3 regions of the Paenibacillus sp. AD87 genome follow, and region 3 is predicted to be linked to each of the others. Evidence: riboswitches for the same ligand, from Rfam matches in the RefSeq annotation. Region 3 holds a riboswitch; each other region holds the start of a gene.

Region 1 (5,779 bases), 1.2 Mb from region 3:
GCATTTGTTCCACAAACCATCGATGAATTGATGCAACTGCCTGGCGTAGGAGAGAGCAAGGCTTCTGAGTACGGAGCTGAATGGTTGGAGCTTACGAATAGACTGGAACGTTCCACATCTTTTCCGCTAGATTGGGTGTACTCAGTTCTGAAGGAACAAGAATATGAGAGCTGGCTGTACAAACAGAGAGAGCAGAAATACAAGCAGGAGCTAGACAGATTTACCACACGGAAGCAGGTACTTGAAGGGATGAAAGAAGGATATACGTTAGAGGAGATCGTGAATCGTTCCGGATTGTCCCGTCGGGAGCTAATTGAACTGTTAGAGGCACTGGATTTGGAGGGGTATGACACAGATTGTCTACTTGATGCGGAGCTTGCTGTCATGCCCGAAGAGGAGCAAGAGGCGGTATGGAGTGCCTACGAGGAGCTGGGAGATACGTTCCTGAAGCCCGTGTTACATAAGGTGTATGGAGAAGAAAAGCCTGGGGGGAGCAACCTGGAACAGGTCTACGAAAGACTGCGCATGATTCGAATCCGGTTTCGTCGACATACAGAGACGGAGCAAAATGCAGGCTAGATTGGAAATAGGACGTTAGTTGTCATACAGGTTGTCATACATTAAGCGAATAATAAAAAAAAAGACGAGGCGTTTCTCCAAATGTGGAGCGCTTCGTCTTTTGCTATTTCAAACCCAATCTTTTTTGCGGAAAATAAAGAACATGCTCAGGCCCAGTGTAACCATCAGGCCAATGACCACAAAATAACCATACTTCCAGTCCAACTCAGGCATGTTCGTGAAGTTCATCCCATAGATGCCAGTGATAACGGTCAGCGGCATGAACACCGTGGTAATGGCGGTGAACACACGCATGATTTCATTCGCACGGTTGGCGATACTGGATTGGTAAGCTTCTCGTAAGTTCCCCATCAAGTCGCGATAGGTCTCAAAGGTTTCGGATATTTTCACAGCATTCTCATAAATGTCACTGAAATACTTCTGCAGTTGATCATCAATAAGACGCAGATCTTTTTTATTGAGTGTGTTAATGACCTCTTTCTGAGGTCCAAGCACTTTCTTCAGCCACAAAATCTCACTGCGCAACCCGATAATCTCATTCAGATGAGATTTCTTGGTATGCATCAGAATGTCCTCTTCAAGCTTCTCGATGCGCGCTTCGATTCGGTCACCGACAGTGAAATAATTATCAACAATCAAGTCAACCAGCAGATAAAGCAGCTTATCAGGCGTACTGATTTCCTGTTCCCATAGGATCGGTTTCAATGTCCGCAATTCGCTGACTTTCTGTTTGGTCACACTGATAATAAAGTGTCTGCCAAGGAACAAGTTGACGGCACGTAAAAAAATCTCTTCATCATCAAAACGAATGCTATTAATAACAATAAAATAATGGCTCTCATAAATTTCAATCTTCGGACGTTGTTCTTCGTCACTCAAACAGTCTTCCACGGCCAGATCATGCATCATGAACAGCGGTTGAAGTACCGCCAAATCGTCTACGTCCGCATCAATCCAGTAAAACCCCTCCGCTGGTGGAGTCAGCGCTTGCTGAATGTCGTCCACCGGAATAAATACACCGTTATTTACCAACCGGATTTTCATTATTCATCTACTCCTTCTGCACCCGCCAAATGGGCGGATTTCATCAATATGGGCGCAAAAAGAACAGATCAGCCGGTCGGCAGCGGAGCCTGGAAGTCAGGACTGCGTTCGCTCTATAATCAAACGGAAGTAACGTCCCGCTGCCGGCATGCTGATATCAATTCTCTATGCAGTTTGTCGGAATTCGGCTGCCAGTCAGGCCTCGGGTCGCCATCCATTGAATATGTCACCTCTCACATAAGGGTTTATAACACTTGTCTAGTATACCGCTGGTACAGGGTCCTTTCAAGCGCAAAAATGTGTCGATTTCGCGCCCTGGAGCAGTGTATGACAACGGATGATGAACGGTTCCGATCCTGAGGAACAGACATTGAACTACACCTTGACGTGAGGGGATTAATGTCTTAAAGTAAAAGGTGAACCACACTAGTTTTTACAATTGAATAAAGCGAAATCTTATCAAGAGTAGGTGGAGGGACTGGCCCGATGAAACCCGGCAACCGGCGGTATACCGCACGGTGCTAATTCTTGCAGCGACCAAGTGTCCAAGTGACACTGTTGTAACTGAGAGATGAGAGAGGCGCATATCTATTTACATATGACCTTTCTCGGAATCCGAGGAAGGTCTTTGTTATATGCACCGACTTCTCAGCAGTGATTTTCGCTAAGGAACTTGAGCTTGCCGCCAGCAATGTGGTTGCAATTCAGCGCCTGCAGGCAAGCTCATGGCAGCCTATAACTGTACGGATGCGAATCGTATCGAATCCGCAGTGGCTGCATCTATTTATGCACAAGGAGGAGTTAGAAACACCATGCCAATCAAAATTCCAGACACACTGCCTGCCAAGGAAGTACTTGCAGGAGAGAACATCTTTGTCATGGACGAGACATCTGCTTACCAGCAGGACATTCGTCCACTACGTATCGCTATATTAAACCTGATGCCCACAAAGGAAACGACAGAAACTCAATTGCTTCGTCTGGTGGGTAACACACCAATTCAGGTAGATATCGTTCTGGTTCATCCGAAGTCTCATACGTCCAAGAATACTTCCCAGGAATATTTGGACTTGTTCTACAAAACCTTTGATGAGATTGAACACCGCCGTTTTGACGGCATGATCATTACAGGCGCTCCTGTAGAGCAAATGGACTTTGAAGACGTGAATTATTGGAAAGAAATCCAGGAGATCTTCGAATGGACCAAAACCAATGTAACTTCGACCATGCATATATGTTGGGCTTCCCAAGCGGGTTTATACCATCATTTTGGAGTTCCCAAAGTTCCATTGGATGAAAAATGTTTTGGCGTATTCTCACATACGATCAACAGATCCAATGTGCAGTTGCTGCGCGGATTTGATGAAGTATTCAACGTCCCGCATTCCCGCCATACGGAAGTGCGGCGTGAAGATATTGAAAAAAATGAAAACCTTGAAATATTGGCTGAATCTGAGGAAGCGGGTATTTTCCTGGTTGCTACCAAAGACGGCAAACAGATTTTTGCAACCGGACATGCTGAGTATGACCCTCTTTCATTGAAATGGGAATATGACCGTGATGCAGCTAAAGGCATGGACATTGCGCTGCCTAGACATTATTTCCCGAATGACGATCCTTCCCGTGTTCCCCCGGCCACTTGGCGGGCACATGCAAACTTATTATTCTCTAATTGGCTCAATTACTATGTGTATCAAGAGACACCTTACGATATTGGTCCGCAAATCTAATCGACATTACAGGAGGATGCTGCAATGGAAGACAATAAGTTGAAAATCGAAAGTCGATTGGCCCAAATTGGGTCTATCAATGAACCGGTAACGGGCGCCATTAATTTTCCGATCTATCAATCCACTGCGTTTCGCCACCCAAAGCTTGGACAAAGCACGGGATTTGATTATATTCGTACGACCAATCCAACCCGTAAAGTGTTGGAAGAAGCAGCGGCAGCGTTGGAATCCGGTGATGCAGGTTTTGCCTGTAGCTCCGGCATGGCTGCTTTGCAAACGATTTTCGCTTTATTTGGACAAGGGGATCATCTGATTGTATCGCTGGATCTGTACGGCGGAACGTATCGGTTGCTTGAACGCATCCTGTCTCGATTTGGTGTGACGGCAAGTTACGTAGATACCAATGACCTAGCAGCTCTGGAAAGTATTCGTCAGCCGAATACAAAAGCGGTATTTATTGAGACACCAACCAATCCACTAATGATGATTACGGATGTGGAAGCGGTATGCTCCTGGGCCAAGAGCCATAACTTGCTGACCATTGTGGATAATACACTACTGACTCCGTTCTTCCAGCGTCCAATTGAACTCGGTGCTGATATCATTATCCATAGTGCCACGAAGTATCTGGGTGGTCATAATGATGTACTTGCCGGATTAATTATTACCAAAGGGGAAGAATTGTCGGCCGAAATGGCATTCCTGCACAATTCTATTGGAGCAGTGTTGTCTCCAAGCGACTCCTATCAGCTGATGAAAGGCATGAAGACACTCGCTCTTCGCATGGAGCGGCATGAGTATAATGCTTTGACGATTGCCAAGTACCTTTTGGAGCACCCAGCCGTTAATGAAGTGTATCATCCTGGTTTGTCGGATCATCCCGGATTTGAAATACAAAATAAACAATCCAGTGGAAATACAGGCATTTTCTCTTTCAAAGTAAAGGATGCTCGTTATGTTGAACCGTTGCTTCGTCACATCAAACTGATTGCTTTTGCGGAAAGCCTCGGGGGTGTAGAGTCATTGATGACTTATCCTGCGGTACAGACCCATGCGGATATTCCGATTGAAATTCGTGACGCTGTAGGTGTAGATGACCGTCTGTTGCGCTTCTCTGTAGGGATCGAGCACGCCGAAGATCTGATTGCCGATCTGGGCAATGCACTCACAGCTGCACAGCAGGAGATAGAAGGGGGAACGCATCATGAGTGAGCAAAACAATAATGCCAACAATCATGAACGGAATGTTCATTCCGACCTGAAGTTCGATACCAAGCTGCTGCATTTCGGTGATGAAATCGATAAAACCACCGGGGCTTCCAGTGTGCCAATTTACCAGGCCTCCACATTCCATCATTTTGATATTTTTAATCCACCTCAACATGATTATAGTCGTTCCGGTAACCCGACTCGTCAGGCATTGGAGGATTACATTACATTATTGGAGGGTGGGGCACGCGGATTTGCCTATTCCTCAGGCATGGCTGCCATCTCCAGTGTGTTCATGATGTTCTCGGCAGGCGATCACATGATTGTGACGGAAGATGTATATGGAGGAACGTATCGACTGCTTACTTCCATTCTGAGCCGGATGCAGATTGAGACTACCTTTGTGGATATGACCAATATTGATGAAGTGAAGGCAGCGCTCAAACCGAATACGAAGGCAGTCTATATGGAAACACCATCCAACCCGACACTTCGGATCACGGATATTGCTGCAGTCACCTCCTGGGCACAGGAACATGAGTTAATCTCCATTCTCGATAACACCTTCATGACGCCTTATTACCAACGGCCGATCGAGCTCGGGGTAGATATTGTCGTACATAGTGCGACCAAGTTCCTTGGCGGACACAGTGATGTGCTGGCAGGTTTAGCCGTTGCTCGTACGGATTCATTGGGTACACAGCTAAAACAATTGCAGAATGGACTTGGAACCGTGCTCGGGGCTCAGGAATCCTGGCTGCTGATGCGTGGTATGAAAACCTTGGGTGCGCGTATGGCACACAGTGAACAGAGCACAGCGAAGCTGGCTGCATGGCTTAGTGGACGCAGTGATATTACGGCTGTATTTTATCCGGGACTGCTGGATCATCCCGGCCGTGAAGCTCATGAACGTCAGTCAAGCGGATACGGCGCTGTCGTGTCGTTTGACGTAGGCTCAGGCGATCGGGCCAAGGCTGTACTTAATCGTGTGAAATTGCCAATTGTTGCCGTGAGTTTGGGTGCGGTTGAAAGTATCTTGTCTTATCCTGCGATGATGTCTCATGCGGCTATGCCGGCTGAGGTTCGCCGTGATCGGGGTATAACTGACGGATTACTGCGCTTCTCGGTTGGTCTGGAAGACATCGATGACCTGATTGCAGATCTGGATCAGGCACTTCAGGACTCGTAGAGTCGATAGTATTGAAACTCGGGTGTTA
Region 2 (5,779 bases), 5.1 Mb from region 3:
TTGTGCCTGCACATACTGTTGCCTCACTTATTGAATTTTCCCATCGCGCCGTCAGCGCACTGGCAGGGCTGTTGTCCATAGCCTCTTTTGTAGCATTTTTGCGTTTTGGCAAATCACGCCGTGATCTGCAATTGTTTTCATTGTTAACGCTGATATTTGTTATTGTCCAGGGAATCATGGGTGCTTTTGCCGTCGTATTCTCCCAATCTTCCGCAGTCATGGCACTGCATTTCGGATTTGCCTTAATCGCTTTTGCCAGCTCCTTAATGATGGCGCTTGGTATTCGGCAGGAGGCTCGCCATGGTGGATTGGAACGACTGAATCGATATCCGCGAATCAGCAAGGGCTTCCGAAATCTGGTGTGGTTTTCCACGATCTATACGTACCTCGTGGTATATACTGGAGCATTTGTGAGCCATACGGATTCTGCTGGAGGCTGTTCAGGCTTTCCGCTCTGTAACGGGCAGATTATTCCTGAGCTCTCGGGAGGCGTAGCTGTTGCTTTTGCTCACCGGGTGGCAGCTGTTTCATTAGTAGTCGTCATTGCAATCCTCGGTCATTTTGCGTATCGCAAACATCCGGATAACACGGAATTAAGAGCACTCGGTGTCATTTCTGTTGTGCTGGTTTTGTTGCAAGTGGTCATTGGTTTTGGACTGATGCTCACGATGAATCGTCCGGAAGTGTATATGTTCGTGGCGCTGGCGCATATGCTTGATATTGCTATTTTGTTCGGTGTATTAACCTATATGAGTTTCCTGGTGTACAAGTTGCATCGGCCCGTTAACCGGTTCTGATATATCCGAATTATTGTAGTTCAGGGATAATCCAGTGAAGTTCACCATCCGATGATGTACATCATTGGACAGGTGAACTTTGTTTGATGTCAGGCGTGTCAGGGCACCCTATTGTAAGCAGCGGTCATACGTTTACTCTGATTCCGATTTTGTTTAATATGATAAATTATTATTAATTTGATGATCTGCAGAGTGGAAAGAGGAGGCTATATATGCTGCGAACGTTGCTGGGTGAAAAGCCGCGTAAGAACGAAGGCATACTAAAGGACGCGATGGAAGCGATGGCGGATACCCTTGAGCTATTTCAGCGACAGATGCATGTGGACCATGATCCTACCCATGATTTTCGTAAACTGTATATATGGACCCAGGGACTGATCTCTTCGCTGGATGAATTGGAGCAAAGCTGTTTTGCAGCTTCCCATTTCCGTCAGAAAGTCAAAGCGGGCTCTACGGATGATATGACATTACCAGAAAAAGCAGAGTATGCCCGTTACGTCTATTTCTATAAGGATGGCTTCATCCGATGTTTTGCCATTCTGGATAAGTTAGGTACAGTGTTGAATGAAATATTTGAGCTGAATACAACCAATGTTAAAACTCATTATTCTTATTTCACCGTATTAAGACAGTTCGGATATGATAAGCTGCATTATGTTCTTGCTAACGAACTAATCCGGATCAAGGACTCTTATCGTGAGCCAATGAGCAAATTGCGCAAACGGCGAAACATGGAGATTCATTACATGAATTCCGAAATGCAGGATGATCTGTGGCAGCTGCACCAGACTTTGCAAGGGAAAGTGAAGCTGGAAGACCTGGATCAGCATCTCTTGGAACTCCGGCAGGGTGTGGATATGGTATGTGAGACGTTAAAAGCAGCGTATGGCTACATCAACGAGAAGTGGCATAAGCAGGTAATGAATCAACCGACGAACTGATTGGATAGTAATATTTGCCTTTGACAAATCGGAATACTTGGATTATACTGAGTTCCTGATCGACAGTTAGATGGAATTAACATTTATGACATTAACATTATAACTACTACTGAACTTATAAATTAAATATTTCTTATCGAGAGCGGCGGAGGGACAGGCCCGATGAAGCCCGGCAACCGATTTATAACTGCATGACAGCTGTGTCATACTTTATAGATGTTAGGTGCTAATTCCTACAAAATGGTGCAAGGCACGATTTTGGCAGATGAGAAGGTATAATCTTTCACGTGAAGAGCCCTTTTTGTTTCTGCAAAAGGGGCTCTTTTTTTGTACGATGAAGGGGAGTTTTCCTTTCATTCGGGTAAAGATACATGTAGGCAGTGGGAAGGAGCAGTAATTTTGATTGAATTAAAAGGTTTAACCAAGAAGTACGGTAAAGGTTCAAAAAGTACGACGGCCTTATCGGAACTAAATTTGAATATCCGCAAGGGTGAAATATTCGGAGTTATCGGTCATTCCGGTGCAGGCAAGAGTACATTGATCCGTTGTATCAATTTGCTCGAACGCCCCACGGCAGGCGAGGTTTGGGTTGATGGAATCAACCTAACCGATCTCAATAAGTCCGATTTGCAACAACAACGGCGTAAGATCGGCATGATTTTTCAACACTTTAATCTGTTATCCTCAGCTACGGTATATGACAATGTGGCTTTTCCTTTAAAGCTCGTTAATACGCCCAAGGCTGCAATTGATCGAAAAGTGAAGGAAATGCTCGCATTGGTTGGACTGGAGGACCACAGCAATAAATATCCGGCCCAGCTGTCAGGCGGACAGAAGCAAAGGGTAGGTATTGCGAGAGCGCTCGCGAGTGATCCGAACGTGCTGCTGTGTGATGAGGCCACATCGGCACTTGATCCCCAGACAACTGATTCGATTCTGAAGTTATTGCTGGATATCAATGAAAAGTATAACCTCACGATTGTTCTAATCACCCATGAGATGCACGTGATCCAGAATATCTGTGATCAGGTGGCGGTTATCCATCAGGGAGGCATCGTGGAGCAAGGGCCAGTGACGGAAGTATTCCTCAAGCCGCAGCATGCCATTACGCGTGATTTTATGATGCGGGACCATGAGGTGGGAATTGCATTAGAAGAGACCGCTCTGGCGAGTGCAGATGTCTCATTACAGACGAACGGAGCTTCTAAGCTTGTGAAAATATCCTTCCTGGGCAATAAAACCTATGAGGCGATTTTGTCCAGAACGGTTCGCAAAACAGGAGTGGATTTCGCCATTTTGCAAGGCACCATTTCAACGATCAAACAAGTTCCCTATGGACAGCTGACCGTTCGGTTTGAGGGGCAGTCAGATGAGATTAATCTCACCATTAAAGAGTTAGTGGATCAGGGACTTGATGTGGAGGTGCTTCGTTAAATGGATTTTTCAACAGTACGTTGGGAAGAAATCGGTAAGGCTTCAATTGAAACACTGCAAATCCTGGGGGCATCGGGCCTGTTCACGATAATCATTGGTTTGCCGCTAGGCGTATTGCTGTTCATGACGGCAAGATCGACTTCAATCCAGTCTCAAGTGGTGTACACGATACTATCGTTTATTGTAAACATTCTGCGATCAGTGCCATTTATCATTCTGATTGTTGCACTCATTCCGTTTACGCGTTCACTGGTTGGCACAGCTACAGGGGTGCTGGGCGTTATACCACCGCTCGTCATTGCCGCAGCTCCATACTTTGCCCGGTTGGTGGAAACTACACTGCGTGAAGTGGATCGTGGCGTCATTGAAGCGGCACAGGCGATGGGAGCTTCAACTGGACAGATTGTGCGACGTATACTTCTGCCAGAGTCATTGCCGGGTCTGATAGCTGGTATCACCATTACAATCGTAACCCTCGTTTCCTACACGGCGATGGCGGGGATGGTTGGTGGTGGAGGTCTGGGGACATTGGCAATCAACTACGGATACTTCCGTTATCAGAATGAAATTATGATTATATCTGTTGTATTTATGATCATTCTGGTGCAAGTGCTTCAGATGGCAGGCGATCGTTTAGTTAAATGGTTCACCAGGAAATAACACATATATAGCATTTGCCTGAATCGGTATCGACTTGGGGCAAAATGCAAAAAAAATTATTGGAGAAGGGGTTTTACACATGAAAAAATGGTCTTTTGCTCTACTTAGTATTATGCTGATTGCGGTTCTAGCGGCTTGCGGAAACAACAAGGATTCCGACAGCGGCGCTGACAATGCTGGAGGCGCACCGCGCACCGTAGAATTGAAAGTGGGAGCATCACCTACACCACATGCGGAAATTTTGGAAAGCATCAAGCCCGAACTCGAAGCTGAAGGCATTCGCTTGCAAATCGTGACTTTCAATGATTATGTTCAACCTAACCAACAGCTTGAAGATAAACAACTGGATGCGAACTTTTTCCAACACCAGCCTTACCTGGATACAGAGAACAAAGAACGTGGTTTCCATCTCGTTGCTGTAACACCTGTGCATGTTGAACCATTTGCTGGCTATTCCAAAAAAATCAAATCATTGGATGAGTTGAAAGACGGCGCAAAAGTAGCCATTCCTAATGACCCATCCAACGGCGGTCGTGGACTGTTGTTGCTTGCAAAAGAAGGACTTATCACGCTGAAAGACAACACAAATATCACTTCTACGATTCAGGATATTACAGCCAATCCGAAAAACCTGAATATCATCGAGCTGGATGCAGCCATGACGCCTCGTCAACTGGATGAAGCAGACCTGGTATTCATCAACGCCAACTACGCGCTGGAAGCCAATCTGAACCCAGAGAAGGATGCGCTGCTGATTGAGGACCTGCAAGGTAACCCTTATGCAAACATCCTCGTATCACGTGAAGATAACAAAGATGCAGATGCCATCCAAAAACTGGCTGCAGCCCTGCATTCCGAAGAGGTTAAAACATTCATCAAAGAACGTTATAAAGGTGCTGTAGAACCGGCGTTTTAAGCTGAACGATTAAGCTGAAAATACATTGTATACTCGGCTCCACTTGTTATGGAACTACTAAAGAAAGCCCTGCATTCTCTTTATAGAGAATGCAGAGCTTTTTGTTTTGTACATCATGTTAAAGAGAACGTTTTGATGTAAGAGCACTTCGATGTAGTACTTACTATAAGTACTTTACTTATAAGCTTAACGTTTATTCGGATCAGTATCTGAATGACCATCTGTCTGTTGGCTATCAGAGTCTGCGGACTCCTGTCCAGCAGCATGCTGTTGGTAAGCTTCCTCTGCAGGAGATAGCGAATTCTGATCTCCTGGGTCAGCATCCTTTTTGCGACCGGTCAGCTTGCGACGAATCCATCCGAAAGCACCAACAATAGCGGCCACGATGACAAACCAACCTTTTTTGAGCAAAAGCAATAATCCGACTTTCTTAGCTACAGCTACACCAGCACCACCGAGAATCAGACTGGTCAGGCCGAGTTCTGATTTTTTGTCTACGGATGCATCAAACTCTTCATAGGTGTTTCCTTTAATCACGTTGAGCTGGTTAAGCACGGAGTTTTCAAACTGTTTGCGATTTTCTTCAAAATTGGCACTATCCGTAACAAGGATAACACCGATGTATCCTTCACGGGTGAGTACATTCACATTGTAATTGACGAGTTTTTCCCGCTCTGCATCCTCAAGACCAAGAGAATAGATCAATTGATGTTTGCTGCTGTCATAGGCGGGCTCAATTTCCCATCCGGTGATAAACAGTTGGTTTTCTGGTGTTGTTTTCTCATTTTGATCTTCTGTACCTCTTTTGTAGCTATCGAGCAGTTCATCGGCGTCCAGATCGTCTTTCTCACTGTCATCGACATGACCGGTATCGTTATATTCAAAGATAACATACCAGTTGGAGTTTTCGCCGGCGCCATAGATGCTTCCAATTTCCGTTCCATTGGGGAAGGAGTCCGTGTCTTCCAGAAACCTTTGGGTGTTAGCTGCATCGAGATAGGAGAGATTTTCAGCTACGTTTAATGTTGCTT
Region 3 (5,779 bases):
AAAATAGATGAATAGCAAGATTAACATAAACATTTTAAACCAGAGCAAAGAGGTGATAACGTGAATCGTCCCACGGATAAGCTGACGACAACCCAGACCGGAGTCATGATTATCAATTACATGCTGGGCGCTGGGATTTTGACACTTCCGCGTACTACGGTTGAGGCAGTAGACACACCGGATGTCTGGATCTCCATCATCATATCCGGGCTAATCGCCACGTTTATAGGCATTATGCTCGTCATCCTGTGCCGACGATTTCCTGGCAAAACGGGTTTTCAGTTTGTTCAGGAAATAACAGGTTCATGGATTGCTTTTATACTGGGAGCGGTTGCGATTATCTATTTTCTGGTCATTTCGGCATTTGAAATTCGGGTTATGGCAGAAGTAACCGGACTTTATCTGCTGGAAGGAACACCGGTCTGGGCTATTGTTATGGTCTTCATGTGGGTGGGCATCTATTTGAACTCAGGTGGCCTGGGTGCAGTAGCACGTCTATTCGAGATTATTTTGCCCATCACACTTATCATTTTTGTTATTGCCATTTTGCTTAGCAGCAAACTGTTTGAAATTAATAACCTGAGGCCCGTATTGGGAGAAGGGATTATGCCGGTATTCAAGGGACTTAAGTCAACTTTGCTTGCGTATACAGGCTATGAAGTGATGTTTGTCATCATGGCTTATATGCAGCACCCGCAAAAAGGGATCAAAGCGGTAATGTGGGGTACGCTCGTTCCGACAGGCATCTACTTAATTACGGTAGTTATGGTAATCGGAAGTCTTTCCATTGAAGGCATGAAAACTCGAACGTGGCCTACCCTGGATCTGATGAGAAGCTTTGAGCTACAGGGATTGATCTTTGAGCGTTTTGAATCGCTGCTGCTCGTGATCTGGATCATGCAAATCTTCTCGACCTTTTCGATCACACACTATGCAGCTACCGTTGGCTGTGCCCAGTTGTTCAAAAGCAAGAAAATTTTACCCGCCATGTTTATCCTGCTACCTGTAATTTATATCATCGCCTTAATTCCCAAGGATGTGAACGAAACATTTCAACTGGGGGATGCAGTGGGTAATTTATCCATTTACCTATTTGGAATTCTGCCTACAGTCCTGCTGTTGATTAGCATCCTCCGCAAAAAAGGAGGGAAGTATGCATGAGTCGCAAGGTCAGATTAGCGCTATTGCTGCCTGGATTAATGCTGCTGTTGTTTACCTCTGGATGCTGGAGCAGCAAAGAGATTGAGGATCTTAGTGTGTACGTGGGACTGGGTATTGATGTTGCCAAAGAGACAGAATTTGAGAAGAGTGTGAATGAACAGGGTGGACACTATCCGAAAAGGAATAATATCACAGCTACGGTTCAGATTGTTCCTAAGGGATCATCCAAGGAAGAGAGCCAGCAAGGATCACCTGGAGCAGGGAAGTCCTATTTTAACGAACAATTAACAGGCGATTCAGTTATACAGATATTTCGTCAGTTCTCTCTGAGAAGAGACCGGCCGCTGATTGGACATCATCTGAAAGTCATCGTGGTGTCCTCCGAGGTGGCCCGGAAATTCAGACTGGATCAACTGCTTGATTTTGTGTTGCGTGATAATGATATTCGGCCAAGCTGTCTGGTTGTTGTCAGTGATCGCAGGGCACTGGATGCATTGACGTCCAACGATCCCAGTGAGATTCCTTCATTCTACCTTACCGGACTTGTGGACAATGTGTATCGTACCAATAAAATTCTGCCACCAGTGTCACTCGCCAAATTGGATGCAACCATGCAATCGGGGTCGAGCTATTTGCTGCAAAATGTCATCTCCTATGAGGGGGAACACAAGTTTTCGGGAGCGGCCATTTTTAGCGGGAAAACGAACCGATGGATCGGAAGTCTGAATCAGACGGACATGGAGGGACTATCCTGGGTACAAGGAAAAGCGAAAGGTGGCGTCGTTAAGACGTATACACACAAAGACGGCAGCACCATAACCTACGAGATTAAACACATAAAATCGAAAATTATTCCCACAGTTAAGGGCGACGATATTTCATTTCATGTTCAAATTGAATCAGACGGCTGGTTTATGGAAAATTGGACAGCTCCGGAAGCGCATGGTTCCGAGCATTATCTGGATGGTCTAGAGAAGGACTTCAGTCATATGGCTGAACAACAGGTAGATCAATTGCTTCACAAAATGCAGGATGTCTACAAGGTGGATGCAGCAGGGTTTGGCGATAAGCTGCGAATCAAATATCCACGGGTATGGAAGAAAATTAAAAATAACTGGGACGAAACGTTTAGTGAAATTCCGATCACGTATGATATTAAAGTTAAAATCACAAATCAGGGATCATCGACGGAATAAGAGAGACGTTTCTTTTTAATAGTTGACACAAACATGATAGATCGCTATATTTATAAAAAATCATTTTCTTATCCAGAGAGGTGGAGGGACTGGCCCTTAGAAACCTCAGCAACAGATCTGAAGGATACTGTGCTAATTCCAGCGGGTGAACAGCCTGATAGATAGGAGCGTTTGTTTTTATTTGTCAGTAACGGCGCACTCTTCAGGAAGAGTGTGTCTTTTTGTTTTGTTGTTTTCTGGATGAAGAAGTAGGGGAGCAGACATGAATAACAACAAAGATACAGGGCATTTTCAGCGCAAAATGCAGGCACGTCATGTAATCATGCTCTCACTTGGTGGTGTCATTGGTACAGGTCTTTTTCTTAGTTCGGGTTATACCATCCAGCAGGCAGGACCGATCGGTACCATTCTGTCTTATCTGATCGGAGCGATTGTCGTCTAGCTGGTCATGCTCTGTCTAGGTGAACTTTCTGTTCATATGCCAGAGACAGGGGCGTTTCATAGCTATGCGGCAAAATATATTGGACCAGCAACAGGATACACTGTAGCCTGGTTGTATTGGCTCACTTGGACGGTTGCCCTCGGTTCCGAATTTACAGCGGCCGGGCTGTTGATGCAGCGCTGGTTTCCTTCAGTGAATGTTTGGATCTGGAGCACATTGTTTGCTCTTATGATCTTCCTGTTCAACGCGCTGACCGTCAAATTTTTTGCGGAATCGGAGTTCTGGTTTTCCGCAGTTAAAGTCCTTACAATTTTAGTCTTCATTATTCTTGGGGGCGCAGCCATGTTCGGTATTATTCCAATGGCAGATTCGGAACCTGCACCGTTTCTATCCAATATTACAGCATCTGGTTGGTTCCCCAATGGGGCTACTGCGATACTAATGACGATGCTTGCCGTAAACTTTGCGTTCTCGGGTACCGAATTGATTGGGATTGCTGCCGGGGAAACAGAGAATCCGGAGAAGACGATTCCAAAAGCGATCCATACCACACTGTGGCGTTTAATTATCTTTTTTATCGGAACGATTGTTATTCTCTCGGCCTTGTTGCCGATGTCGGTTGCCAGTGTATTGGAAAGTCCGTTTGTAGCGGTAATGGAGCGGGTGGGAGTAGCCCTATGCAGCAGACATTATGAACTTTGTTATTCTGACGGCGATTCTCTCTGCTGCCAATTCGGGCCTCTATGCATCTTCACGGATGCTCTGGTCTCTGGCTGACAAGAGAACGATCTCTCCGTGGTTTGCCAAGTTGACCAAACGCGGAGTACCATTGAATGCGCTTCTGATCAGTATGGTGGGTGGTGCACTGGCTCTGCTGTCCAGCATCATTGTGCCAGGTACCGTGTATATTACACTGGTCTCCATTTCAGGTCTGGCTGTCGTTGCGGTATGGATGAGCATCAGTGCTTCACAGTATATGTTCCGCAGACAGTATATCCGGGAAGGACATGCGGTCAAAGATCTTGTCTATCGTACGCCACTGTATCCAGCGGTGCCTATTATCTCGTTTATATTGTGTCTGGCTTCATGTATAGGCATTGCTTTTGACCCGACACAGCGAATAGCGCTGTATTGCGGAGTTCCATTCATCGCAGTGTGTTACGCAGTTTATTATCTGACAGAACGTGTGAATAAGAAAAGAGGACAAGTACATGACGCAAGTACAACAGACTAATCCCATAGAACAGATCCTGCGTGAGTATCCGGTCATGATTCTGGATGGAGCGCTGGCCACGGAACTCGAACAGCATGGGTGTGATCTGGATGATCCACTATGGTCGGCTCGTGTATTGCTCGAGAATCCAGATGTTATCGTTCAGGTCCATGCGGATTATTTCCGCGCAGGAGCCGACTGTGCAATTACATCCAGTTATCAGGCGACGGTGGAGGGGTTCCGCAAGAGAGGAATCGGCGAGCAAGCAGCGTTGGACCTTATTCGCAAGACGGTGGAACTGGCTGCACAGGCGAGAGATGACGTATGGGCAGAAGTGCAGGACGGGGGATTTGAAAACACGGCAGTCAAACCGGAGGGCAATCTGGTATTCGGAACGGCACAACAAACGTCTGATGTCTTGGAGACAGGGGTCTTGGCTCGGCCACGACCGATGGTTGCTGCATCCGTTGGGCCCTACGGCGCTTATCTAGCTGATGGATCGGAGTATGTCGGTCACTACGGCGTGTCGGATGAGACGTTGGTTGCATTCCATCGTCCGCGTATGGCGGCGCTGATTGAAGCGGGTGCTGATATTCTGGCGTTTGAGACGATTCCTTCGTTGCAGGAAGCACAGGTGCTGGTTGATTTACTGAAGGAGTTTCCTCATGCGTATGCCTGGTTATCTTTTTCTTTAAAAGACGGGACGGCAATCAGCGAAGGCACGCCGATTGAGACATGTGCACGATTGTTTGGTTCCGAGCCGCAGATTGCTGCGATTGGCCTGAACTGTGCTCCCATGGAAGTGGTGACAGAAGCCGTAAGTATTCTCAGCCGTGCCAGCGACAAACCTGTTATTGTGTATCCGAACTCGGGAGAAGTATACGATGCTGCAACGAAGACGTGGAGTGGACAGGGAACGTGTGGCAGTATGAGTGATGCTTCGGAACAGTGGGTTGCTGCGGGTGCAAAAATTATTGGCGGCTGTTGCCGCACGACGCCACATCAGATTGGTGAACTTGCAAAGAAGTGGCGGAATTAAAAGACTTGATGTAGAGTTGTACCCCGAAAAGCTAGAGATACAACCAAATATAAAGAAGCCCTCACGACCCATTACTGGATTGGTGAGGGCTTTTTCAGTGTGATTTAGCGTTAACATCAACATGAGGACATTCCTCTTGTGATGCTTTTGATGCTTCTGATTATGCTATTTAATTAACTGAGTGCTAACTAAGGTACGACCTTCGTCGCTTAGGATGTACAGACCCGTTGTGTTATTGAGAAATAGACGTTCCTTATGAAGATCAAATTCGCCATTTTTGTAAGTGTACAAAACCTTCAGGTTGTTTGTGTCCATAATTATTAGTTCTAGTTCATCTGCGTCATTCTTTTCAGATTTAAACATCAAACTTGTGCCATCCAAAGCCATATTGGGATATGATACTGGCAGGTATGCCTTCTCAGCAATTAATCTACCTGAAGATGAATATAGCTTGATTCGTTTATTTTTATAATCCACAAATATAAAACGACCTTTCAATGCAAAAAGCTCTGTTGAATATTCCTTATAAGGAAGTTGTTTTGTCCAGTTTAGCTGCCCTGTGCTGTTGTAGCCTTTAAGCGTTATTGTTTTTTTGTAGATATTATAATGCAGGAATGTGCCGTCAGATAGACTCTTAATCCCATTGTAACCTTTACCACCAGTAATCGTTTTAATTTTTTGTCCGCTGGTCAGGCTAATCAAGTAAAAATCGGGATTATCGCCAAATT

Evidence for each region. Region 3 has a riboswitch for S-adenosylmethionine ahead of mmuP (S-methylmethionine permease). Riboswitches for the same ligand answer to the same signal wherever they lie in the genome.
Region 1: another riboswitch for S-adenosylmethionine. It lies ahead of metA (homoserine O-acetyltransferase MetA); the one in region 3 lies ahead of mmuP (S-methylmethionine permease).
Region 2: another riboswitch for S-adenosylmethionine. It lies ahead of gpAD87_RS00465 (methionine ABC transporter ATP-binding protein); the one in region 3 lies ahead of mmuP (S-methylmethionine permease).

The regions. Positions count from the first base shown of each region.
Region 1 is NZ_LXQN01000007.1:4,003,661-4,009,439, reverse strand. Features, by position in the region: gene gpAD87_RS17470 (HRDC domain-containing protein) at 1-579, shown strand, start outside; gene corA (magnesium/cobalt transporter CorA) at 688-1,623, opposite strand; SAM riboswitch class I at 2,077-2,201, shown strand; gene metA (homoserine O-acetyltransferase MetA) at 2,436-3,353, shown strand; gene gpAD87_RS17455 (aminotransferase class I/II-fold pyridoxal phosphate-dependent enzyme) at 3,378-4,565, shown strand; gene gpAD87_RS17450 (trans-sulfuration enzyme family protein) at 4,558-5,751, shown strand.
Region 2 is NZ_LXQN01000007.1:66,942-72,720, forward strand. Features, by position in the region: gene gpAD87_RS00455 (COX15/CtaA family protein) at 1-797, shown strand, start outside; gene gpAD87_RS00460 (Cthe_2314 family HEPN domain-containing protein) at 1,010-1,738, shown strand; SAM riboswitch class I at 1,869-2,010, shown strand; gene gpAD87_RS00465 (methionine ABC transporter ATP-binding protein) at 2,138-3,172, shown strand; gene gpAD87_RS00470 (methionine ABC transporter permease) at 3,173-3,832, shown strand; gene gpAD87_RS00475 (MetQ/NlpA family ABC transporter substrate-binding protein) at 3,912-4,748, shown strand; gene gpAD87_RS00480 (DUF2167 domain-containing protein) at 4,935-5,779, opposite strand, start outside.
Region 3 is NZ_LXQN01000007.1:5,158,393-5,164,171, reverse strand. Features, by position in the region: gene gpAD87_RS22760 (spore germination protein) at 1-7, shown strand, start outside; gene gpAD87_RS22755 (GerAB/ArcD/ProY family transporter) at 61-1,161, shown strand; gene gpAD87_RS22750 (Ger(x)C family spore germination protein) at 1,158-2,357, shown strand; SAM riboswitch class I at 2,423-2,525, shown strand; partial or broken gene mmuP (S-methylmethionine permease) at 2,620-4,033, shown strand; gene mmuM (homocysteine S-methyltransferase) at 4,011-5,051, shown strand; gene gpAD87_RS22735 (PQQ-binding-like beta-propeller repeat protein) at 5,217-5,779, opposite strand, start outside.